One region of the Radiobacillus sp. PE A8.2 genome, then DNA from elsewhere that is predicted to be linked to it. Evidence: riboswitches for the same ligand, from Rfam matches in the RefSeq annotation. Region 1 holds a riboswitch; the other holds the start of a gene.

The links. A riboswitch is a leader RNA that binds a small molecule or an ion and turns the genes downstream of it on or off. The one in region 1 is predicted to bind S-adenosylmethionine.
Region 2: another riboswitch for S-adenosylmethionine. It lies ahead of ACI6MV_RS24500 (PLP-dependent aspartate aminotransferase family protein); the one in region 1 lies ahead of ACI6MV_RS10805 (5-methyltetrahydropteroyltriglutamate--homocysteine S-methyltransferase).

The regions. Positions count from the first base shown of each region.
Region 1 is NZ_JBJGXI010000017.1:20,703-42,905, reverse strand. Features, by position in the region: gene ACI6MV_RS10825 (BlaI/MecI/CopY family transcriptional regulator) at 1-147, shown strand, start outside; gene ACI6MV_RS10820 (M56 family metallopeptidase) at 140-2,041, shown strand; gene ACI6MV_RS10815 (tyrosine-protein phosphatase) at 2,173-2,946, opposite strand; gene ACI6MV_RS10810 (histidinol-phosphatase) at 3,851-4,657, shown strand; SAM riboswitch class I at 4,926-5,027, shown strand; gene ACI6MV_RS10805 (5-methyltetrahydropteroyltriglutamate--homocysteine S-methyltransferase) at 5,123-6,223, shown strand; gene ACI6MV_RS10800 (serine hydrolase domain-containing protein) at 6,483-7,661, shown strand; gene ACI6MV_RS10795 (peptidylprolyl isomerase) at 7,686-8,354, shown strand; gene ACI6MV_RS10790 (YkvA family protein) at 8,526-8,963, shown strand; gene ACI6MV_RS10785 (SDR family oxidoreductase) at 9,140-9,790, shown strand; gene abc-f (ribosomal protection-like ABC-F family protein) at 10,151-11,782, shown strand; gene glf (UDP-galactopyranose mutase) at 11,851-12,954, opposite strand; gene ACI6MV_RS10770 (LysR family transcriptional regulator) at 13,763-14,647, shown strand; gene ACI6MV_RS10765 (glycoside hydrolase family 3 N-terminal domain-containing protein) at 14,908-17,781, shown strand; gene ACI6MV_RS10760 (beta-glucosidase) at 17,922-20,342, shown strand; gene ACI6MV_RS10755 (hypothetical protein) at 20,373-21,008, shown strand; gene ACI6MV_RS10750 (glycosyltransferase family 2 protein) at 21,022-22,038, shown strand.
Region 2 is NZ_JBJGXI010000087.1:107-5,311, forward strand. Features, by position in the region: gene ACI6MV_RS24500 (PLP-dependent aspartate aminotransferase family protein) at 1-1,704, opposite strand, end outside; SAM riboswitch class I at 1,863-1,970, opposite strand; gene ACI6MV_RS24505 (Hsp20/alpha crystallin family protein) at 2,143-2,634, shown strand; gene rarD (EamA family transporter RarD) at 2,682-3,611, opposite strand; gene ACI6MV_RS24515 (gamma-type small acid-soluble spore protein) at 3,945-4,133, opposite strand; gene cls (cardiolipin synthase) at 4,285-5,205, shown strand, end outside.

The DNA.
Region 1 (22,203 bases):
TATTCTACACAAAGCCTAATTGATCGTGTCTACGCTGGCAGTGCGAAAAGTCTTGTCGCGTCGTTATTAGGTAGCAAGAAACTTGGAAACGAAGATATCGAAGAGCTGCGCGATATGTTTAAAGTAGGTGAAGATGACAATGAGTGATTTTTTTATCCTAGTTCTATCTCTTTCAATATCAGGAAGTATTCTTGCTTTGTTTCTTTTTCTAATTAAGCCACTAATCAAGCACAAGCTTTCAAAAACACTTCAATATTACATATGGCTGATTGTCTTATTTAGATTGTTATTTCCTTTTGCTTTTGAGAATAGTATGATGGATAACTTGTTTTCAGATGAAAATCCTAAAGACAACAATAATACAGTCGCTGTTCAGCCGATTACCGATGTCGAAACAACTAGTAATTCAGCTTTCGTTCCAACCGTTGAGCAAAATGTTGCCAATGGTATATATAATTTCGATACAGATCATGATCGCTATTTCCTTGATTTATTTAATCAGTATGCTGCATATGTCTGGATTATAGGTGTAATAATTGCGCTTTCTATTAATTTGATTGGTTATATAAGGTTTTTACGTTATTTAAAACCAGGTTATTTAGATGCAACAAAGCAGGAGCATTATATTTTAACTAGTTTAATTAAAAAAAGAAGGCGGGTACGTCTAGTGCGTAACCGGTATGTTAGCACACCGATGCTGATTGGAATAGTCTGGCCAACGATTATTATTCCAGATACAGATTTCACAGAGCAGCAAACTAAAAACATTTTACTACATGAGCTCTCTCATATGAAACGTTTAGATATTGGTGTGAAATGGCTAACGATGGTCGTAACATCACTTCACTGGTTTAATCCATTCATGTATTTCATCAAAAAAGAAATCAATCGTGCTTGTGAATTGGCATGTGATGAGGCGGTGATTAAACACTTAACTCCAGCTGAAAAGCAAGCATATGGAGACACATTGATTTCTGTTGTAGCCGAGCATAAATATCCAGTTGGCGTCTTACAAGCAACAATGTCAGAAGAGAAAAAAACCCTAAAAGAAAGATTACTTTCGATTATGAAACACAAGCAAAAATCGAAACTAATTTTCGGTGTATCAATAATTCTTGTTGGGATTTTTATAACGGGTGGATTGTTTGTCGGAGCAGGAAGTGGGTTGGGTGAAAATTCGATTCCCGATCTTCATATACTAACAGAAGAAGGCGACAATCAGATTGTTGAAAGTGGCACATGGAACGCTTCTTTAGCTAAAGGGGAGCTTCCAGTTATGTTAGATAGTGTTATCTCACAAAGGGCTGGTCAACAATTTATCCTAAGTACACAAAGACGCAAGCTCGAGAAACAATATGATCTTACAATAGAAGATATCCATGTGTATAAGACGAAAGATGACGCCCACCTTTCATCCATTAAAACTAATGACTTAGTTGAAGTTGCAGTGACGCAACCTTCTAAGATCAATGAAGATTTGTATATGCAGGCACCGACAGAGCCTGGTGAATATATATATGGTTTAACACTAGAGGTGGAGAATTTCGGTATCGTTACCTATGGGTTTATTGTAAGGGTAGATATGCTAACCTATGATTTAGACGAGATAGCCAAGCATCAAACACCGTATATAGGAAATGCGAGCAAGGTATCTGCTCTTGCTGGTGCAATTCCTGTTGCGGACAACAATTTTATGCAACATTTTATTTCAATGGATACAGATGCAAAGCCATACCGTCTAACTGTTTACTATGAACCAGTCTCAGATACAGGTTACAAAGGAGAATGGCCAATTGCTGAATTAGACTCTGAATTGGAAGCAAAATCATCAACGAACGCATTCGTGTTATTTACGATGATCGATAACCTTGATGAAGTGACCTTCGCATACCGAATCACCCCATCAAGTGGAGAGTTAGACAAGTCTGCTTATGACACGTTATTTACTTTTGCAAGGGTGGATATGGAGAAAACATACGGAAGCCTCGATATATTTCGGGATGATTTAGATGCATTACAGCAGTTTTTAACAGGAAATTAAATAGTATGAAAAAGCATCCCGCTTGGGATGCTTTTTCTATGAATGTGATTACTATAAGTGAACAACAAAGCGAGGTATGTTGCTAGCCATTCAAATGGCAATAACAAAAGTAACTCGCTAGGAAGAAATGATTACTCTAACAAATTTGATCTTAATAGATTAATAGCTTCATCGGATAGTCCTAGTACTTCTTTTGAATACATCTCAACACTACCATAATTGGCTTCAATACCGTCTAAAAAGGAATCAATATATTCAGCACGAGCCTCAAACAAAGCATCAAGTACAGATTTGTCAATATTAGGAAGATCATTATACCCGATTTTCTCGAAATTAGTATTCATTTGCGTTAATGTTTCATTGGTGTATAAGTAGTCTTCTACAATTATTTCCCGGGAAACACCTAGAATACTTAGTGTCAATGCAGCTACAGCACCTGTTCTATCTTTTCCAGCCATACAATGAAATAATAATGGCGTATGTGTCTCCGTTAATAGCACCTTAAATACTTGTTGAAAGGCATTTTTAAAGGAAACCATATTTTGATTTAGATGAAGTAATAGTTCTCCTGGTTTCGTATTTCTAAGTACATCAGCGAATGACGTTTGTTCGCCAACCTGTCCTAACATTTGCTCATCTGAAAGAATTGGTGTGTGATGCCATGTAGCTCCATCAAGGATAGGGTCCGGGAATTTATCGATTTCATCCACTCCGCGCAAATCACAAATCTTTTTAATACCTAGTTGATTAACAACCTTTAGATCGTCTTCAGTTAATAGACTCAAATTACCAGAACGAAAAAGAATCCCCCTTTTTACACGACGACCATCTTTTGTCTCATAGCCACCTAAATCCCTAAAATTAAAACTACCATTTAGTTTTATCTCCCGTAACGTACTCTGCATAGCTCTTACCTCGATTCTCTATAGTTATCTATAAAACTTTTGAAGTTTATTATACTATAGATGTCGATCATGAGTCAGGACACTATATTTCGACTAGACATTGATGTTTGATCCAAAATGAATATGCTAGTTTTCGCTGTCAAATGTAGTAAGGTTGTCCTTTAAAAAGGGCCCCTTGTTTTATCGTAGAATATTAAAATCTTTTATCTCTAAATTGCTTGCAAATTTTTCAAATAATAGTGACTATAGATAGCCAAGACGTTATACCGTCACAAGTTAAAGTTAGAAAGGATTTTCGTCTAACAGAACGAGAAATCGTTCCAATTACGATCCTAATGTTTGGACCAGCGCTGCTTCACGTCCCTTCATGGGTTTTTTTCTAGAGCGTTCAAGCAGACCTCGTTTGTGTAATTTTGTTTATCCTATCTTTCTTCATATTTAGTGCAACATTGAAAATTTTCCGAATCTTAATGTATTGGAATTGATTAAGGACTCGTACCCATTTCTAATGTGAATTAAGACAATCGGTCAGCGTTTGGTCTGGCCCCGTTTTACTTGTTCACTTACTCTTATAACAAGTAGTATCCATTTGTATCTGCATTTAATTTCCAAAGCACCATTGTATTAATAGTGTCTACAAAAGTATTTTGAAAATGATGGATGTATCAATTTAATAAATTACGCTAGTGAATACTCTAATCGAAATACCATTTCTAAAATAAAAAATATGGTATGATTTAGTCATAGTTAAAAATTAATTTAATAATACTGATTCTTAACTATAGAACCCGTATATAGTCGGATTAAACCGTTTCTGAACTATATATGGAAGCAGATAACTGTATAAGCTTTTTCAGGTAATAATATGTTTCTTAACAAAGGGGAGATAAAAGTGTCAAACTCTATTAAATTCGATCTACATACACATCATGAACGATGTGGTCATGCAATTGGTACAATTGAGGATTATGTCAAGCAAGCGATTGATTATGGAATGGGATATATTGGAATATCTGATCATTCTCCATATTTTTATAGTGAAGAAGAACAGTTATACCCTGGAATTGCAATGGGGAAGAGTGAATTCGCGAATTACATAAATGAAGTACTAAGATTAAAGCAAAAGTATCAAGATAAGATTCATGTGTTATTGGGTGTTGAAAGTGATTTTTTCCCGGATCATATCAATCTTTACGGTGAAATATATGCGAATCATGCTTTTGATTATATTATCGGATCTGTTCACTATGTAGATGATGTCAATATTTTTAAAAAGGGTCGTTGGGATAACTTAACATCGAGGCAGCGAGTCCAATTGAAAGAAAATTATTATGCCTTGATTGAGGAATCTGCGAAAAGCGGCTTGTTTCAAATACTCGGTCACATCGACGCGATGAAAGGGTTTTATCCGGCATTTTCTCAAATTGAAACAAATGTTATTGATCATACGTTACAAATTATTGGCCAATCAGATGTAGCGATTGAAATAAACACATCCGGAAAAACAAAGGATTGTGGTGGCTGGTATCCAGCAGATGACATATTAGAGCGAGCGCTTTTTCATAACGTGAAAGTAACATTCGGATCTGATGCCCATACACCTGAGCGGATTGGTGAGGATTTTGATGCAGTCAGACATCGCTTGAAAGAAATTGGCTATAAGGAATGGGCATATTTCGTGCAAAAAGAAAGGTATATGACAGGTCTTTAGTTTGAGGAATGTGCCAAACTAACTACGTTAGCCAATTTCATAATACTCATTTTCAGCTATCTGCATCCACATTTAGTTGGATTAAACTGTCTCCGAAAAATGTACGGATGCAGATAGCTGTATAAGGTAATTATGAAATTGACTCACTTAATTAAGTTGTTTTGCATGTTTGAAAATTTATCCAAAAAAGTTGTTGTAATATTTAATAAATTGGATTACACTTAGTTACAGATAAATGGATCGAAGAAAAACACAATTTAATAGTTTATTCTTATCAAGAGAGATGGAGGGATTTGGCCCTGTGAAGTCTCAGCAACCAGTCGTTAAGACATGGTGCTAAGTCCAAAAGGTTTTAGCTTACAGATAAGAAGAATGTTTGATATTTTAAAGACCTTCTTCTTGTGAGAGGGTCTTTTTAAATTTGAAATAACGCCAAAAAATTAAAATGAAAAAGGGAGAGATTTTATGTCAATTACATTAACAAAAGCACCATTTAGAGCTGACCATGTTGGGAGTTTGCTTCGCCCGGATAGCATTCACGAAGCGAGAAAACAATTTGCTGAAGGCATAATTTCAGCAACACAATTACATGATATTGAAACAAAAGAAATAAAACGAATTGTCGATAAACAAATTGAAGTGGGATTAGAAGCAGTTACTGACGGTGAATTCAGACGAAGATTTTGGCATACGGATTTTTTAGAGCATTTAAATGGTGTGGAAGGTTATGTACCAGAACAAGGATTTCAATTTAAAGGAGAAGAAACAGAGCGTTATGATGTACGTGTAGTTGGAAAAGTCTCATTTAATCAAGATCACCCACATATTAAAGAATTTGTGGAGTTTAATGAAATAGTCGCTGGCAGAGCAGTAGCAAAGCAAACAATCCCGAGTCCGAACCAATTGTTTAATAAAGGCATTCTTGATGAATCCATCTATCCAAATATTGAAGAATATGCGAGTGATGTGATTTCAACCTACCGTGACGCTATTGAAGCATTTTATCAAGCAGGGGTTCGTTACTTGCAGTTGGATGATGTATATATTGCAGGGTTGTCTTCACCAGATATCCCATTTAATGAGGGAAAATACTCACGTGAATTTTTAATTGATTTAGCGCGAAAAGTAATTAACGGTGTGTTGGAAGGAAAGCCAGAGGACTTAGTTGTAACCACGCATTTATGCCGCGGAAACTATCGATCAAAATGGGCGTTTGCTGGCAGCTATGATTTGATTGCACCTACACTATTTGCTAAAGAAAAGGTTGATGGCTTCTTCTTGGAGTATGATGATGAACGATCTGGTAATTTTGCCCCATTAGAATACATTCCGAATGGCGGTCCGAAAGTTGTGCTTGGTGTTTTTACTTCTAAATTTGCCGAACTAGAAGATAAAGAAACGATTAAAGCACGTGTTGAGGAAGCGGCTAAATATGTTCCACTAGAGCAGTTGTGTATTAGTCCACAATGCGGGTTCGCTTCTACACATCATGGCAACCAATTAACCGAAGAGGAACAATGGCAAAAATTAAAATTGATTGTCGATGTAGCCAAAGGAATATGGTGACATTATTATAAATATTTTCTTATGAAAACGATTTTGAGAAGATACTTACTTATTTTTAGAAACCTTGATTGGCAGATGCCTTTCAAGGTTTTTGTTAGATTATTGATAAAACATCTTTATATATATAGTGATCAACCGTACGCATTTTTTCGTACAATTTACCATCATTCATAGTATAATAGAGCGAAAAGTGAGTACAAGAAATGTCTTCTCATGACTAACGGAAACCAGATTAGAAGCAGTAGGAGGAGAGGAATAATTGTTGGATAAAAAGAGTATTGATCAAGCGAAAACAGTACTAAGAAAAGCAATAAAAAATCAAGATATTGCTGGTGCAAATATGTTGGTTATTAAAGAATGTAAAGAAATCTTTTATCATGAAGATGGTATGGCTGATCGAGAAGCAGGAATTCCAATAAGGCGAGATTCTATTTTTAGATTGTATTCCATGACTAAGCCTGTAACAGCAACGGCAGTGATGATTCTGTTAGAACGAGGTGAAATTGATCTATATGAACCGGTAAGTAACTATCTTGAAGGATTTAAAAATCAGATGGTTGATGTTGGCGGACGTTTGGTTCCGGCAGAGCGTGAAGTTACGCTAAAAGATTTACTTTCAATGTCCTCAGGGTTAGTTTATGGTGGAGAAGATAGAGCTGGACTGGATACAGAGGCTGTTTTTAAGGAGATCGATTCTAAGTTATTAGGAGATTCTCCGATTGGTACAGTAGAAGCAGTGAACAAATTGGGAAAAGGTGCACTTGCATTCCAACCAGGTACTTCCTGGCGATATGGAACGTCAGCTGACGTACTTGGGGCTGTTGTTGAAGTAGTTAGTGGACAACGGTTTGGAGATTTTTTGAAAAAGGAAATATTTGAACCAATTCAAATGAAGGAAACAGCATTTTGGCTTTCTGGTGAGAAAAGAGAGCGACTTGTGAAAACGTATGCAGATGATGGTAATGGTGGGTTGAAGCTTTATACCGGAAACCATTTAGGAATCATACATCATATGGACAGAAATCCTACATTTGAATCTGGTGGCGCTGGACTAGTTTCTACAATAGATGATTATGCAAGATTTACGAAGATGCTAATGAATCAAGGAAGTTTGGGCGGCGTGCAGATTTTACGTCCTAAAACCGTTAACTATTTGACGTCAGCAACACTAAACCAAACGCAACAGAAGAACTTTGACCTTTGGGGTACACTTGCTGGGCATAGCTATGGTAATTTAATGCGTGTTATGGCGGATACGACTAAAGCTGGAGATCTCGGAAGTCCTGGAGAGTATGGTTGGGACGGTTGGCTTGGTGCCTATTTTTGTAATTGTCCGAATGAAGATGTTACACTTCTATTTATGATGCAGAAAAAAGATGCAGGAACAACCACGCTAACGAGAAAATTGCGTAATATTATATTAAGCTCGTGCTACTAGCATGAATATCAAACGGAGGTTACTATGAAAGCCCTACATATATTGTTAGTCCTATCATTTATTTTGTTAATCGGCGCCGCAGGTTGTGGCATTGGAACGGAATCTGAATCAGATACCGACCAAAATCAACAAGCTGCTGAACCGAAAGAAAAGGCTGAGTACCCGACAGTAGAAGAAAATCCAATTGTTACGATTACAATGGAAAATGGTAGTCAAATCAAGATAGAATTGTATCCTGATGTTGCGCCAAACACGGTAGCGAATTTTATTTCACTAGTTGAAAAAGAGTACTACAATGGGGTGATATTTCATCGTGTGATTCCAGGATTCATGATCCAAGGTGGCGATCCACAAGGAACAGGTGGTGGCGGACCAGGGTACACGATTCCAGGAGAATTTTCTTCCAATGGATTTACGAATGAATTGATTCATGAACGTGGTGTTATTTCGATGGCGCGCTCTCAGGATCCAAATTCAGCGGGATCACAATTTTTTATCATGGTAGCAGATTCCCCTCACCTTGATGGAGATTATGCTGCCTTTGGAAAAGTAATCGAAGGAATTGATGTCGTAGACGAAATTGTAGCAAGTGAGCGAAATAACGCAGACAAACCAAAAGACGACCAAGTAATGCAGACGGTAGAAGTAGATACGAAAGGCGTCGACTATCCTGAGCCGGAGAAAGTGGAATAAACAGGACAGGCTACTGTTACACAGTAGTTTATAGGTGTTTATTGACTTTTACTTCTACAGAGTAGAAAATGGAGCGAATATACGAGCTTCATCCTAGAAAAGCAGAAGCCTCATCAAAGGGGGACTTCTGCTTTTTACCTATATCGCGAATAAATAGATAGGAGGCTATATATGTTCTGGAAACGTAAAAAAGCTAAAGATATAAATATCGATGCAGAAAAATTAAATGAAACAAAACAAGAAGCAAATAGAAAAGCCAAGGAGTATTTGCAGGATAAAGAGAAGCTCGAAAATTTAATAAAGGATGCCGAAGTAAAGGCTGAAAGTAAAGACGCCAAGAAGGGCTTTGTAAAGGAAGTTTGGGAGAATTTATTAGCGATGGTCGATCTTGTCAGAGCTTATGTAAAAGGTGATTACCGCAATATTCCCTATAAATCACTAGTAATGATCGTAGGGACTATTATCTATTTCGTAATGCCCGTAGATGCGATACCAGATTTTCTTGCTGGGTTAGGCTTCACGGACGATGCGGCAGTTCTTGCTTTTACGATGAGACAAGTGAAAAGTGATATTGACAAATTCACAGAATGGAAAAAGGAACAGAATTAAAAAGTATTGGATAAAAGTTGATTTGTCTAATTCAGAATTAGACGGTTGAAAATGAATCTAGATAGTAGAAGACAAAACATGATTATCAGCATAAAAATAGGGAATATAAAATAATGGATAATTACTTACTTCATTATTTATAAAGATCGTCTAATTATTCAGAAGGGGTTGAAACAATGAAAATTCTTGTTGTTGGAGCAAATGGACAAATAGGAAAACATCTTGTTGGCTTGATTCAAGATAGTGAAAATCATACGGCTCGAGCGATGATTCGCAAACAAGAGCAAGCGTCTTATTTTGAACAATTAGGTGCCGAGACAGCAGTTGTGGACTTAGAAGAAGGAATTGAAGATATTGCTAAAGCTGCGGATGGCGTGAATGCAATTGTATTTACTGCTGGCTCTGGCCCGCACACTGGAAAAGATAAGACTATTCTAATCGACCTAGATGGTGCAGTGAAAACAATTGAGGCCGCTAAACTCGCTAAAGTAAAACGATTTATTATGGTAAGTTCTTTTGATACGAGCCGTGAAGCAATACAAGCTGCACCTTCTGCCTTCGCACCTTATGTAGCTGCGAAGCACTATGCAGATGAATGGTTAAAAGCGACTGATTTAGATTATACAATTATTCATCCGGGAGCCCTTACGAACGAAGATGGCACAGGACAAGTGGAAGTCGCTACCGAAGTAGAACGTGGAGAGGTCCCGCGTGAAGATGTCGCAGCTGTTATTTTTGGTAGTCTAGATAATAACACAACAATTGGTAAGGAATTTCAAGTAGTATCTGGAACCTCTCCGCTCAATGAGGCAGTTAAATCAATATAAATTACTTGCGTTAGCACCGAAAGAAGTGGTGCTGACGTTATTTTTATGAAGCATTGACAGATTTAAGCGTATATTTGATAACCAATTAAGGACAGACAAACGCACCTTTCTTATGCTATAATGTATATAATACTTTTTGAGAGGGTGATGGGTGGACGATGTTAAACTAATCTTATTTTCAGGAATATTTGAAATTGCATATTTCAAATCTAACGAAATAGGATTAGTCTGCCCTTTTTTCCATACGTGTATTGTCGAGCTATCAACGTAAATAGCTTATTTGATATTGTAGTGGTACGGCTAATCCTTCCAAATTATTGGGAGGATTTTTTATTCTCCCTTAAAGAGAGGGAAGATTGGATGAAAGAATTATTTAAATTAAACAACATTAGTTATGAAATCAATAATACAAATATTTTTGAAAAAATAAATGCTAGTGTGCAGCAAGGGGATATTATTGGAGTAATTGGTAAAAATGGTGCAGGTAAGTCTACCTTGTTGCAACTGATTAGCAATGACCTCATACCTACGAGCGGACATTTTCAATGGTTGCAGGATAATTTAAAAGTAGTAAGGCTTGAACAAGAAATGGAAGCTTATTCTCCCGGTGAAGTAACTTCTTCAGAAGCCACACTTCTGAAAAAATGGAAGGTGCCAAGTCATGACTTTTCTCGCTTGAGTGGCGGAGAAAAGTTGAAAGCTAGATTGGCACATGGCTTTGCAAAATTTGCACATTTGCTATTATTAGACGAACCAACCAATCATCTTGATACGGAAAGTACACAGCTTCTTATGGATCAAATGAAACTATATAACGGAACAATTATATTAGTTTCTCACGATCGCTATTTCCTAGATGCGGTTGCGACTAAGATATGGTCGATTGAAGATAAAAACCTAATCGAACACAGTGGGAATTATACGAGTTATATGAAAAACCGTGAATTGAAAAGACTAACCCAACAACGCGAGTATGAAAAGCAACAGAAGAAGGTTGAAGAAATCGAAGGGCAAATGAAAGAGCTTACCTCTTGGTCACAAAAAGCGCATGCCCAGTCAACAAAACAAGATGGCTATAAGGAGCATTATCGTGTCAAAGCAAAACGCATGGATGCTCAAGTTAAATCAAAACAGAAGCGTCTTGAAAAAGAGCTTGAAAAAGCAAAAACAGAACCTTTAGATGCCGAGTACACGGTTCAATTTTCAATGAATGCAAGTAATAAGGTTGGAAAACGTTTCTTGGAAGTGAAGAACGTTTCAAAAGCTTTTGAAGGTAAATTGTTGTTTAATAATGTCAACTTTACAATCCAACATGGAGAGAAAGTAAGTCTTATTGGTCCTAATGGTAGTGGGAAAACGACATTATTGAAAATTCTTGTTAGACTAGATCAAGCCCAAGGAGATGTGTGGATGTCACCATCTGCTAACGTTGGCTATTTAACACAAGAAGTATTTGATCTCCCACTTGAAAAGACGCCAGAGCAGCTTTTTTATAAAGAAACCTTCGAAGCAAGAGGGAAGGTTCAAAATTTAATGAAACATTTAGGTTTTACTGCGTCACAGTGGACAGAGCCGATTGGCAACATGAGCATGGGTGAGCGTGTGAAGTGCAAACTAATGGCCTATATCCTTGAAGAGAAGGATGTACTGATTCTGGATGAACCGACAAACCATTTGGATTTGCCTTCACGTGAGCAACTTGAGCATACACTGGCAAATTATAAGGGTACGCTTCTTGTAGTATCGCATGACCGCTATTTTCTGGAAAAAACAACAACGAGCAAGCTCGTCATATCGAATAATAGCATCAAAAAGCAATGGCAGGGGCAAACACAAAAAACAGATGACCAAAGTGAATTACGCTTGAAACTTGAAACAGAAAGGCAAGAGGTGTTAGGTAAACTCAGTTTTATGACACATGGCGAACAGGCTTACACGGAGCTTGATGAGAAGTTTAAGGAGCTGTCGAAAAAAATTAATGAACTTTTGTGATGCATTAAAAAGGAAGACCGGACCTTATATTGAAAAGAGCTGCGTAATTTAACGCAGCTCTTTCCCTTTTATTCAGTAAATTCCTTATCAATCGTTACTAACGCCGCTCCAATAACTTGGTGCATATCATAGTATTTGTAAGTAGCTAGCCTGCCACCGAATATAACTTTTGTCTCATTATCAGCTAAATCTTTATATTTCTTATAAACGCCGTTATTCTTTTCATCATTAATTGGATAATAAGGCTCGTCCCCAGGCTTCCATTCCATTGGGTATTCTTCAGTAATAACGGTTGAATCCTGTGTACCGAATTCAAAATGCTTATGCTCAATGACCCGTGTGTAAGGTGTTTCCTTATCGGTGTAATTGACAACAGCATTTCCTTGGAAGTTATCTGTATCCTTTATTACCTTTGTTTCAAACTGTAAGCTACGGTATTCCAACACGCCGTATTGATAATCGTAATATTGATCAATCATGCCAGTGAATACTACTTTTTTTGCTAAGCTTTCTAACGCTTCTCTTTCTTTGAAAAAATCAACGTTGAGCCGGACATCTGTTCCTTCTAGCATTTTTTCAATAATCACATTGTACCCACCAACTGGGATACCTTGGTATCTGTCATTAAAATAATTATTGTCATATGTAAAGCGAACAGGTAGACGTTTAATAATGAAGGAAGGTAATTCTTTTGCCGATCTTCCCCATTGCTTTTCCGTATAGCCTTTAATTAATTTCTCATAAATATCTGTTCCAACAAGAGAAATCGCCTGTTCTTCTAAGTTGGAAGGTTGGTTAATCCCAGACGCCTGTTTTTGTTCTTCTATTTTCTGTTTTGCTTCAGCTGGAGTTGTTACCCCCCACAACTTATTAAATGTATTCATATTGAAGGGGAGGTTGTATAGTTCCCCTTTATAATTTGCAATAGGAGAATTCGTATATCTGTTGAATTCAGCAAAGTTGTTCACATAATCCCATATTTTCTTGTTATTGGTGTGAAAAATGTGCGCGCCGTATTTATGAACATTAATTCCTTCAATTTCTTCCGTATATATGTTACCACCAATGTGATCTCTTTTATCGATGACGAGACATTTTTTACCTCTCTTTTTAGCTTCATATGCAAATACAGAACCGAATAACCCGGCGCCAACGATTAAATAATCATACATGAATAAAACCCCCTATTTAGAATGAATATGACATTGTTACTTAAAAGCTGTTATTAAAAGATTCTTGTTATTGTATAAAATCCCTAAACTCCGACGTAACGCTCGTGATTTCGGCTCCAAGCAGTCGCTTTCCGATGGCACGGCTCAAAAGCAAAAGTTTTCTTTGGGATGAGTAATCGTAGTCCCTAAGAACGCTTCTGAGTGGATATTCAGCCCGTGTTGTTCCCGCTGAAGTCGACTGCCTGGATCTCCAATCACCTGACGGAAAGAGCAATCCCGTTTGTAGCGAAGTGGACTTCCGGAGCGGGTACAAACACCCTTCCAGGTTCGTCTTATTTTATTTCAATTATGAAATTGAAAAAGCAACAAACTCTACGATAAGACCCTTGTTCAAAAATATAAATAAAATCAATTTAATAAGGTAAGAAAGCATATAAATTTGTACAATTGTCTAGCTTCGAGTGCCAGAAACTACGCGACTTCAAGAATCACCCTACGATAAGTCATCATCGATTCGCTCCAGTCGCTACGTTTCTAAGCGGGCGCTCTGCGCTTTTCTCATTACCTTATCCATCCTTCTATACCAACATATAGTTTGGAACTAATTTATTCCAGCAATATGTTTAGTGTAACAAGATTATAAGTATTCGGTACCAAAATTGGTTATTGCAATTCTAATAAGTTAAGTCACTCAAGTTCTTAATGTACCATATCCCTCAATGTCGAGAAAAGAAAAATTACGTCGAATGTTTATTAAATATGCTATACTTACATTAATATTTTATGAATTAATAAGGAATGAAGGAACTTGCATACAGAAGCATTAGAATATTTCATAAAGGTTTATGAGAAAAAAAGTATAACTGCAGCTGCAAAGGATTTATTTATTACACCTCAGGGGATAAGCAAGACAATAAAGCAATTAGAGCTGGAATTAGAGACAGAGTTGTTCTACAGAGGTTCACGTGGTATGGAAGCAACCGAATCTGGTGAGTTGCTACATGCAAGAGCAAGGCATATCTTATATCTTATGGAAGATATTAAAAAAGAAATAAGTATTCTAAGCGGACAAAATGGTATGTTAAATGTTGTCGTAACGTATTCTACAACCTTAGTATACCCTGTCGATAAGCTATATAGTTTTTCTGCGCTCCATCCAGATATTCAAATCAAAATAACAGAACTTCCAGATGAATATTCAGTTGACAAAGAGTTTGAAGAAGAGATTGACGCAGCCTTAATTATGGGGGATGGAGAAGTAGCGGACTATGAATTCGACCTGATTAAACACGGTGAGGCAGTAATAGTGGTTTCAAATAGTCATCCGCTTGCAGTAAATGATGAAATTTCATTGGTAGAACTGGAAAATGAATCCATGGTCCTGAAGTCGGTTGAAAAGGGCAGAGAGCATAGTTTGATGGTTAAATGCTTAGAACTTGGATTTACCCCTAACATTATTCATGAATTTGGTAGTATATTAACGGCGCATAGACTATGTGAAGTAAGTGGATATGTAGCTGTATCTGTAGATTTTGTTGAAGAGGCAATTAATAATGATCATTTAAAGATAATAAGATTGAAGGAAAAAATACCGCAAAATATATATTTAATAACGAGAAGAAGAGGTGTTCAGACAAAAGTCGTTTCGTTGTTTCAAAGTTTTGTAAAGGATTTTATTAAAGAAAATAATTGACAAATTAATGAGCATCACACTAAAAAGCCGTTGATAACGGCTTTTTTATTGTGTATTCAACCAAAAGTTTACCCCCCTAACTCTTGGTTGATAGTAATTTTTTTAGTGATGGGTTAATCTTAATTTTGCAATCATGAAAGCATATACAAAAAACATGATGCAGCAATGAAAGCGGTATATAACCAAGAAACAGGAGGGCAGGTTAATTAGTTGGTAAGCAGTCATAACCTATTTTATTTAATTTATTAGGAGGAAAAAATATGAGTAAGAAGAAGATGAGTAAGAAAAAGTTCCGTATCATGTGGGGCTCCATACTAGGAACTTTATTAGTAATTGCAATCGCAGCAAACGTTGCATTAAATTACTATTCAGATGTTATTACAGCGTATTTTTCAGAAATAGACATTACGAGTGACGAAGCAAAAGAAGCTCGTGCTGAATCAACAATAGTAGCTGAGAATATTGCAGATGAAGGTATTGTTCTTTTGCAAAACGAAGAAAACGCTTTACCTTTCGCTGATGGAACAAAAGTAAACGTATTCGGTTGGAGTTTTACTAATCCAATTTACGGTGGTACCGGATCTGGTGAATCTGATGCGTCAGCTGCAACGTCACCTAAACAAGGACTGGAAGCTTCTGGTATAGAGGTGAACGAGGAACTATACAACGCTTATGTTGAAACAGGACTTACAAGACCAATAGTTGGAATGAACGGTCAAGATTGGACAATTCCTGAACCGGCACCAGAAGAATTCTACACGGACGAAAGAATGCAACAAGCAAAAGAATACTCTGACACAGCAGTGATCTTTATTGCTCGTTCTGGTGGAGAAGGTGCAGACCTTCCAAGAAGCCTAGAAGGTCCAGATACCTTTAATGGTGAAGGCGGAACATTTGGTGCTAGTGGAAACCGTTACGGTTTTGAAGATGACATGGATTTAAATAAACACTATTTAGAATTAAGTAACAGAGAACAAGGTATGATCGACGCTGTTACAGAAAACTTTGAAAATGTAGTAGTTGTTGTGAACAGTGCAAACACATTTGAACTTGATTGGGTTAAAGATTATGATCAAATTAAGAGTGTAGTAAATATCGCAGGGCCAGGTCTTAAAGGTTTTGCTTCACTTGGTAAAGTTTTATCTGGAGAGGTGAATCCTTCCGGTAGAACAGTAGATTTATTCGCTACAGATTTACTTGATCAACCATCAATGACAAACTTTGGTGATTTCAGCTACGTACTTGAAAACGAAGATGGTAGTTACTCTGAAGCATTTGATCAAGGTAACGTGCGTTTAACTTATGTAGACTACACAGAAGGTATCTACATTGGCTACAAATATTATGAAACCGCAGCTTCAGAAGGTGCAATTAACTATGAAGAGAAAGTTGTTTATCCATTCGGTTATGGTTTAAGTTATACAACTTTTGAACAAGAAGTTGTTGAAGACAGTCTTGTTTGGAACGATACAGAAATTTCTGTAGATGTAAATGTAACGAACACTGGATCTGTTTCTGGTAAAGAAGTAGTACAACTTTACTACAGTGCACCATACACAGGAAGCATTGAAAAATCTTCTATTGATCTAGCGGCGTTTGAAAAAACAGATGTAATTGAACCAGGTCAATCAGAAACAGTTACACTTACTTTCAACGTAGAAGATATGGCTTCTTATGATTATGCAGGTGTGTTTAGTGATAATGGTTCATATGTGCTTGAAGCAGGTGAATATACAATTTCACTAATGAAAAACTCTCATGAAAAGATTGCAGATATAGCAACAAAAGAACTTTCTGAAATAATTTATAACGAAGAGGGACGATCTTCGGATTTACAAGTAGCAGTAAACCAATTTGATGAACAAGTAACAGGTGAAGGAAGTATCGATACGTATCTTTCAAGAGCAAATGGTTTTGAAAATATCGATGTTATTGACAACAACGAAACATTTACTGTAACTACTGCTGAAGGTGATACAAAAGAAGTAGAAGGTAGACTAGTTGAACAATCATTTGTCGATTTTCTTAACAGTAAACGTTACGATGTGCCAGCAGACACACATGAAGATGCACCAACTACAGGTGCTGACAACGGTCTAACACTTGATGAATTTAAGGGTGTTGACGTTAACGATGAAAGCTGGAACGAATTACTTGACCAGCTAACAGTGAATGACATGGTGAATTTGGTAACTCATGGTGGTTATAAAACTGCTGAGGTCGTTTCAGTAGGTAAACCAGCTACAATTGATTTAGATGGACCAGCTGCAATTAGTGCATTTATCTCTTCATCGAATGTTTCTGGTATTTCATTCCCGTCAGAGGTAATGATTGGATCTACTTGGAACCTCGAACTTGCAGAGCAAATGGGTGCTGCAATTGGCAAGGAAGCAGCTGCGTATAACACAACTGGTTGGTATGCTCCTGCAATGAACATTCACCGCTCAGCATTTGCTGGACGTAACTTCGAGTATTATTCTGAAGATGGCGTTCATTCTGGTTTAATGGCAGCGGCTGTAACAAAAGCGTTCGAAGACCAAGGTGGATATGTTTATATTAAACACTATGCATTAAATGACCAAGAAACAAACCGTACATTAGGTGTTCTAACTTGGAGTAACGAACAAGCAATTCGTGAAGTTTACTTGAAACCATTTGAAATCGCAGTTAAAGCTGGTGGCGCAAGTGGTGTAATGTCTGCCTTCAACAGTGTAGGTAATACATGGGCTGGTGCAAGTTCTGCACTTCTTGTAGAAACACTACGTAATGAGTGGGGCTTTACAGGAATGGTTAATACAGATTTCTATATGATTAACGCTTATCCTTACATGAGTGTGGAACTAGCTGTACGTGCAGGAAACGACTTACTTCTTACTGGTGCAGCTCCAGTTGGTGTTCCAGAAGTGAATACAGACAGCAATGACACATTATGGGCGTTAAGAGACGCGTCGAAGAACATTCTTAACACAGTTGGAAATAGTAGAGCAATGGAAAATGGTTTAAGCACAGATACACCAGCATGGGTAGTGATCACAATTATCGTAGATGCTCTTGTGGTGGTAGGTATTGCAGCTGGATTCTTCTTCACTTTCCGTAAAAGAAAACAAGAAGAGGAAGAACAAGTTACTGTATAAATTAAATAGTAGTTTTTGAAGATGATTAGACTATCAACTAAAAGTTTATAGAGTTAGCAACAAGTATCATCTAATATAAGTATATAAGCGGTACTTCATTATGAGGTACCGCTTAAAATACAAAAAGAGGTATCGGGGACATGAAATATAAAGATCTTATAAAGAAAATGACACTTGAAGAAAAAGCATCTTTGATGTCAGGTAAAGATTTCTGGCAGACGATGGACATTGAACGTTTAGGTGTAAATAGTATATTTCTAGCTGACGGGCCACACGGTATTCGAAAGCAAGCAGAAGCTGCAGACCACCTAGGATTAAATGAAAGTTTACCAGCTACTTGTTTTCCAACAGCTGCAACAGTTGCAAATAGTTGGAATACAGAGCTAGGAGAGAAGATCGGACAGTATCTCGGTGAAGAAGCTGTTGCCCAAAAGGTTAACGTTTTACTAGGACCTGGTATTAATATGAAAAGAGACCCACTATGTGGAAGGAACTTTGAATATTTCAGTGAAGATCCGCATCATGCTGGTAAAATGGCCGCTGCTTATATTCGTGGAATTCAGTCACATGGAATTTCGGCTTGTGTGAAACACTTTGCCGTAAACAATCAAGAAGAGCGTCGTATGTCAATTGACACTATTGTCGATGAAAGAACGTTACGTGAAATTTATCTAACAGCATTTGAAATTGCAGTAAAAGAAGGAAACACAAAAACGGTTATGTCTTCTTATAATATGTTGAATGGCGCCTACACAAATGAAAATATTCATTTAATGCGAGAAATTTTACGCGATGAGTGGAACTACGATGGTGTAGTTGTTACCGACTGGGGCGGAAGTAATGACCGTGTTGCAGGACTGATCGCAGGTAATGAACTAGAAATGCCAACAACTGCAGGAGAAACAAACAAAGAGATTGTTGAAGCAATAAGAAATAACAAAATTCAAGAAAAATTTTTAGATGAGGCAGTGGATCGATTACTTGACCTTGTGTTTAATACAGAAGAAGTATTTAAAAATCCACAAAAAGATTTTGATGTAAAAGAGCATCATCGTGTAGCACAGCAGGTTGCAGAAGAATCAATTGTACTGCTTAAAAATGAAGGAAATATTTTGCCGCTCAAAAAAGACAAAAAAGTTGCGGTTATCGGGGACTTTGCAAAACAAGCACGTTATCAAGGTGCTGGATCATCGATTGTTAATCCAACAATTTTAGATAATACATTAGATTGTTTAGAAGAATCAGAGCTTACTAATGTAGGTTTTGAACCTGGTTTTGAACGTTATGGAAAGAAAAGCAAGAAAAAAATAGAACAAGCATGTGCACTAGCTAAAAAAGCAGATGTAGTTCTTTTATATATTGGTTTAGATGAAGCAACAGAGGCGGAAGGGCTAGATAGACAAAATATGAAAATTCCGCAAAATCAAATTGATTTAATAGACACATTGTATGAAGTGAATCCGAATATTGTAGCGATTTTATCTTGTGGTTCTGCAGTTGAAATGCCTTGGATTGGCAAAGTAAAGGGATTATTACATGGTTATTTAAGTGGGCAAGCAGGAGCTAAAGCTATGCTTAGAGTTATGACTGGAGAAGTGAATCCATCTGGGAAGTTAGCAGAAACTTACCCAATTCGATATGAAGATACCCCTGCATATCACCAATTTCCGGGCAAGGAAGTAAGTGTAGAGTACCGAGAAGCGATGTATATTGGGTATCGTTATTACGACACAGCCAATGTTAATGTACTATTTCCATTTGGATATGGGCTAAGCTATACTACCTTCGAATATTCTGATATCGAAGTAAACAAAGATGGAGTGACCTTTACTATCAAGAATAATGGAAGTGTTGCTGGTATGGAGACTGCGCAGCTTTATGTTGGAAGTAAATCGGAGGACATTTTCCGACCTAATAAAGAGTTAAAAGGATTTGTAAAAGTATTCTTGCAACCAGGTGAGTCAAAATCAGTTACAATCTCATTTGATGAAAGAACTTTCCGTTATTTCAATGTAAAAACAAATAAGTGGGAAGTTGAAACAGCAGATTATAACATTATGATCGGTACATCAAGTGCGGATATTCGTTTGGAAGCTTCCATATTTGTAGAAGGAACAGGTGCAGTACTGCCATATGATCAAGATAAACTTGTATCCTATTATGCTGGTAAACCGAACAAAGTAGGTAAAGAAGAGTTTGAAAACCTACTTGGAAGAAAAGTTCCTGTTTCCACGTGGGACCGTACAAAACGACTAGGATACAACGATACGATTGCACAATGTCAGTATGCAAAGGGTGCATTTGCAAGATTTGCATTTAAATTAATAAAATTCTCCCATTGGTTCTTGAGAAAAATAGGTAAAAGAGAAACTGCTAACCTTATCATGATGTCTGTCTATCATATGCCGTTCAGAGGTATGTCAAGAATGACTGGTGGCGTTATCAATATGTCAATGTTGGACGGAATCTTGATGATCGTGAATGGGCAATTCTTTAAAGGTATTAAACACTTCTTAAAAGAAAGAAAAAAGATGTTAAAAGTCGCAAAAGACATTAATTAACACTAGTAATAGCGACGAAGGAGATGTAAAATGATTAATGACAATGTAAAAAATAAAAAAGACATTTCTGGACCAATGAGCTTTTGGAAAAGATACAAGGAAAAGCATCCTAACATTGCACAGTTTCTAGTATTCTTTTTATTGAGCAATGGAATGACAGTACTACAACTTGTTTTAATGCCTGTATTTAAAAGTATTTTCGCACAAACATCATTAGTATCAACTAGTTTTCAAATATTACAGTTCGGAACCAACTTAGACGGTACGCCTTACTATGTATTTGATTATGCAGCTGGTGCACTTTCAGTTGGTGGTGGCGGTGGACTTGCTTATTTTCTTGCTGTACAAATAACAATTGCGATCGCACAAATTATTAACTTCTTTGCACAAAGAAGTATTACATTTAAATCAAATAGCAATATTTGGACTGCCGCATTTTGGTACCTAATTGCTTATATTATAATTACAATTGGAGCAGCTGCTGCTCAAGGATTTTATAAAGCTCCGATCTATAACCTGTTCATGAACACATGGGAAATGGGTGCCGTAGGGGAAACGACAGCAGATGTTATTACGATGATTATTAACAGTGCGATTGCATTCTGGGTATTCTTCCCAATATTTAAAATAATTTTCAAACAAAAGCCTGAAGAGCAGGCAAAGTAAAGGTTGTGTGAGTATGAAGTTATTATCAGTAGTTATACCTTGTTATAATTCACAAGATTATATGAGATATTGCATTGAATCCCTATTGCCCGGGGGAGAAGACGTAGAGTTACTGATAGTGAATGATGGCTCTGTCGACCAAACAGCTAGTATTGCTACTGAGTATGCAAAAAAATATCCGACTATCGTAAAAGCGATACATCAGGAAAATGGTGGGCACGGAGAAGCTGTAAATGCAGGTATCCGACATGCATCCGGATTGTATTTTAAGGTAGTGGATAGTGACGACTGGGTAGATATTCGAGCCTATATGAAAATATTAGAGACGCTAAGGGGTTTTGTGACTGAAGGAAAATCAGTTGATCTAATTATCAGTAATTTTGTTTATGAAAAAGAAGGCGCGAAATATAAAAAAATAATGAAATATGATAATGCTCTTCCAGAAGGTACGATATTCACCTGGGATGACATGAAGCCTTTTCGTAAAGGACAATATATATTAATGCATTCTGTCATATACAAAACACAGCTATTAAGAGATTGCGATTTAGTACTGCCAAAACATACCTTTTATGTAGACAATCTATATGTATATACACCACTTGTACATGTGAATACGATATATTATGTAAATGTAGATTTATACAGGTACTTTATTGGCAGGGAAGATCAGTCCGTTCAAGAAAGTATTATGATTAGACGTATTGATCAACAAATTAAAGTGAATAAACTTATGATTGAGCAGGTTGAGCTAGAAAATATTAATAATCTAATGCTTCGCGACTATATGCTAAGACACTTGGAAATTGTAACAGTAGTATCAGCAATTTTATTAATACGTTCTGGAACAGAAGAGAATCTTAAGAAGAAAAAAGAGTTATGGAAATACATTAAAAATAGAGATGAACAGTTGTATCATAATCTTAAATATGGGATTATGGGGCAATTAATAAATCTACCAGGAAAAGCTGGACGAAGTATTTCAGTGGGGGCATACAAAATATCACAAAGATTAGTAGGATTTAATTAATACAGTCGATTTTTGAATGCCTACTGCCGTCATTATAGTTTCTTTGTTAACATGTATTGCATGTTGAAAAAATTTGTAATAAGAAAACCAATGAGAACATCTTATAAGATGTTCTCATTGGTCTATAGAGAAGTGGTAAAAGTTAAGTATTACAAAGTGGAGGGG
Region 2 (5,205 bases), on a different contig from region 1:
TTCATATGGATTTAAACCATCAATTACCACAATGTTCTCGTTAGCTAACTGGTGTTTCAGGGCACCATTTGCAGCGTCGAGCCAAACGATCTTAGGCTGGTTATTCAAAACTTCGGATACTTGAATAGACGATGGATCTACGATGTATAAAATATCTATATCATCAGACACTGCTGCAACTGTAGGATATGCAGTCTGCCCTAGTTGTGACTCTTCACTTGATGAAATAGGTACAATCTTATATCCGGATTGCTGTAATTTCTGAACTGCTTTATACGCTTGATTATTTTCATCAGTACCTAGTCCGGCAACTGCTATTGTTTTTTGTCTAAGTTGACCATTCGCGCGATCGAAAGGTGATTGAAGTGCCCAAGTGATCGCTGCTTCGTCTGTAGTTTGAATCGTGCCTGCAGTGCCAGTTGCGATAGCAATAGCTTGGTCTAGGTCGCTAATAATATCATCTATTGACTCAAGACCAACAGACAATCGTATTAAATCCTCTGTTACACCGCTGCTTTTTAAGCTCACTTCATCTAATTGCTGATGTGTTGTTGATGCAGGGTGAATAATAAGTGATTTAGCATCGCCGACATTCGCTACGTGTGACCATAAGCTGATGTTGTCAATTACTTTTCTTCCAGCTTCTCGGCCACCTTTAATACCGAAATTAACGATAGATCCATAGCCGCCACCTAAGTATTTGTTCGCTAACTGGTGGGAAGGATGTTCTTCTAAACCTGGATAAGATACCCACTCAACACTTGGGTGATTTTGCAAGTAGTTTGCTATAGCTTTTGCATTTTGATTATGTCGATCAAGTCGCAAATTCAATGTTTCTAAACCTTGTAAGAACAAGAAAGCATTTTGTGGACTTAACGATGGTCCAATATCTCTTAATAATTGAACACGTAATTTAATTGCAAATGCTGGTGGTCCAATGTCAATACCAAAACGGATGCCATTATAGCTATCATCTGGTTCGATAAATCCTGGGAATTTTGGATTGTTCCAATTGAATCTTCCACCATCAACCACAACACCGCCGATAGATGTGCCGTGTCCGCCTATCCATTTTGTTGCGGAGTGTACAACAATATCAGCACCCCAGCTTATTGGTTTGCAAGCATATGGACTAGCAAAAGTATTATCGATAATTAACGGAATATCATGTGCGTGTGCAATCTCACTAACAGCCTCAATATCAAATACGTTCAAACTAGGGTTGGTAATTATTTCTCCATAAATAGCTTTGGTCTTCGACGTGATCGCAGCTCGGAAATTTTCTGGGTCAGAACCGTCTACAAATTTAACGTTTATACCGTATTTTGGCAAAGTCTTGGCGAACAGATTATAGGTACCACCATACAGATTACTATCGGCAACGATTTCATCTCCAGCGCCAGCAAGATTGAATATTGCTAATGTGATTGCAGAAGAGCCAGATGCGGTTGCAACTGCTGCCACACCGTCTTCAAGTAACGCTATCCGTTGTTCAAAAGCATCAACCGTTGGATTCATAATCCGTGTATAAATATTACCTGGTTCAGCTAGTGCGAATAGATTTTGGGCGTGCTCGGTATCGCGAAATACATAGGAAGTTGTTTGGTAAATCGGTACAGCACGTGAACCAGTTGTTGGATCTGGTGTTTGCCCTCCGTGTAATAATTGTGTTTCTGTTCCTTGGAATTGAAATGAATTTGTCATAAGTACATCCTCCTTAAATTTTAAAAACTGATGACACATGTGGTGCGACTAACAAGCAAATTTTCTGAAATCCTGGGTCGTGATGTAGATGTGTGAGAAGAGAGAGGGGACAAAAAAGCCCCCTTCCGAAGAAGAGGACTTGAAATTACCGGTTCCTCCTCTTATCTTTCAGATTGTTACATCTGTAGGATTTGGCACCATTTCAAGTACTCTTGACGGTTGCCGGGCTTCACAGGGCCTATTCCCTCAGCCTCTCTTGATAAGAGATATGCGATTAACTTAATTGGATTATAAATGACTAAAAACAGTGCGTCAACCATTTTTTTCAAATTTTCAAATAATAATGATTAACTTGATCCATATAAACGAATGCCTATACTCATTAGGGTTCCATTACATAGGTTAAAGTGTAGGGCGCAAAACAAGGAGGTTAATCGTATGGCAGAGGAATCTAAATATTCATCTAAACGATCAAAAAGGAATGTAAGAAATAATACAAATACGTCACCAGATTTTCTTCGACAAATGGATGATTTTTTTCAATTGAAACCAACGAACAATATCATGGCCTCAATCGATTCTTTTTTTCAAAACAATACACCGCAGAAAAGTATACCGGTAGATATGTATGAAACCGATAAGGAATGGATCGTTGAGGTTGATGTACCAGGTGTAAACAAAGAAAATATACATCTAGATGTTGTGGGTGATCGACTGAAAATACGTCTATCGAATGATCAAGATGTAAAAAAATACGATGAAAGCAATAGTTACTATCATAGAGAACGACGTTATTATCAATCGGAACGTGAGGTAACACTACCTTATGCTGTCGATAAAAAAACAGCCAAGGCTAAATACAGGAATGGGGTACTAGAGATTCGTGGCCCGAAAAAACCGCGAACGGATTATAATCTTGATATTGAATAAAGCTAATAGGGTAACCTATTAGCTTATTTTCTTTAAAAAGCCATCTGTTAGCTTTCGAGCGATTTCTTATAGGCAGATTTTGCCTCGAGCTTTTTAAACCATTTTGTACGAGACACGGTATAAATGGTTAAAGCTGTCCAAATACATACAAAGGCTACCAAGTGTCCCTGTGTAAATGCTTCATGATACATAAATACACCTAAAATGAGCATCAGCGTTGGTGCGAAGTATTGTAAAAATCCGACCATCGATAAAGGAATTCGCTTTGCGCCACTAGCAAATAATAGTAACGGAATGGCAGTGACCGGCCCAGCTAAAATTAACCAAGTTGTGTTCGTTGACCATATGGTTGGAAATGTACCAGTTTGAAATTGTGTACTAATCAAATAGATAAGTGCAATTGGTAAAACGATCACCGTTTCTATCGTGAGTCCGAATGTTGCACTGATGTCGACAGTCTTTTTTAATAGACCGTATACACCGAATGATAATGCTAGCATAATTGATACCCATGGAAAAACGCCAAAACTGAATGTTAAATATATGACACCTACAGCTGCTAATATAAAAGAAATAACCTGCCATCGGGTCAATGTTTCTTTTAAGATAAACATGCCTAACAAAATGCTTACGAGTGGATTGATATAATAGCCAAGGCTTGCTTGAACCACATGATCACTGTTAACAGCCCATATAAATAACAGCCAATTGATACTAATAACTATCGATGCTATGGTGATGCCAATAAGTTTCTTTTTATCTTTAGCAATGAGGATGCATTCACGAATGAAGTTATTCCACTTACCAGTTAATGCTAATAAAATTATCATGAAAATAAATGCCCAAACGATTCTGTGGGCAAGCACCTCTCCGGGAGATGTGAAATTTAACTGCTTCCAATAAATTGGTAGAAATCCCCAGAGGATATATGACCCAGCTGCATAAACGATTCCCAACTTAAATTCTTTATTTTCCATTACAGATGACCTCTTTTTTAATAACTCGAATAGAATAAGTTTAGGTTTGTATTACTAAAAAAGCAACAAATTAAACTGAATCTAAGAAAAGCGCAGAGCGCCGCTTAGAAACGTAGCGACTGGAGTGAATCGACTGAGATAAAGGAATCATGCCCCCGCAAAGGGGGTATGTCGACGTTGGACGACAAGTCCGACCTTAGTCGACTTTCGATAAAACCTGAATCAATGATGACTTATCGTAAGGCGGTTCGTGAAGTCGCCTAGTTTCTGGCACTCGGAGCTAGACACAAAAAAGCCCCTCACACGTACTTAACTAGGTGTGAGGGAGATTGTTTACTTCTTACCTTGAATTTCTCGTCGAACTTTACCTACGTCAGTGGTACTATACTTTTTTGTACCATGACCACCAGTAGTTCGTGCAATAAATGCTTTGGCTTCATTATAGGACATACCAGATTGGCTATTTAAACTTTTTACTGAGCTAATATTTGTTCCAGCTACTGTAATATCTTTGTCTGACATATAATCATCCTCCTTTTATGCTTATTATTTTCAACTGTAAGGTTTCTATGTTGACGAAAAAAATGTAGCTGTATTCAATCGATATTTGGTTGTATGTGCTATTATGGTAGGTAGCAATTCATGTTTTCACTTGGGAAGGGGAAATAGAAGGATGAGTTGGATTCCCTATATTTTTGGTTTTATTATTTTTATGAATATCTTGTTAGCTTTGGCGATCGTATTTTTGGAAAGACGTAATGCAACATCTACGTGGGCATGGCTGATGGTTTTATTATTTATCCCGTTAATGGGATTTATATTGTATTTAATTTTTGGAAGAAGATTAAGTAACAAAAAGATTTTTACATGGGATACGAAAAGTAGGCTCGGTGTGAAGCGAGCAGTACAATCTCAGTTGCGTGGATTAGAGGATGGGTCCTTTGAAATTAGTAATGAGGGAATGATCCCATATAAAGATTTAATCTACTTACACCTACGTAATGATGATGCGATTTTCTCGCAAAATAATGAAGTAGAAATCTTTACAGATGGTATTAAGAAATTCAATGCACTCATACAAGATATTGAAAATGCACATGACCACATCCATTTATTGTACTATATCATTCGCCACGATGAGCTTGGACAACGCCTGGCTGATGCGCTCATTAAGAAGTCCAAGGAAGGTGTACAAGTAAGAGTACTATATGATGACCTTGGATCGAGAAGCTTGAGTAGGAAGTATATTAAGCGGATTAGAGAAGCGGGAGGCGAGGTAGAATCGTTTTTTCCATCATTTATCCCAAAAGTAAATTTTAAAATAAACTATCGCAACCACCGCAAACTAGCCATTATTGATGGTAATATCGGATACATTGGCGGTTTTAACATTGGGGATGAATATTTAGGCTATAATAAGCGCTTTGGCTATTGGCGCGATACACACTTGCGAATGATTGGTAATGCTGTTCATCATATGCAAACAAGATTCATTTTAGATTGGAATCAAGCATCAAGGCATCACATTTCTTATGAATCTACATATTTTGTATCGGAACCTGCCGGAAATGTAGGAGTGCAAATTGTTTCTAGT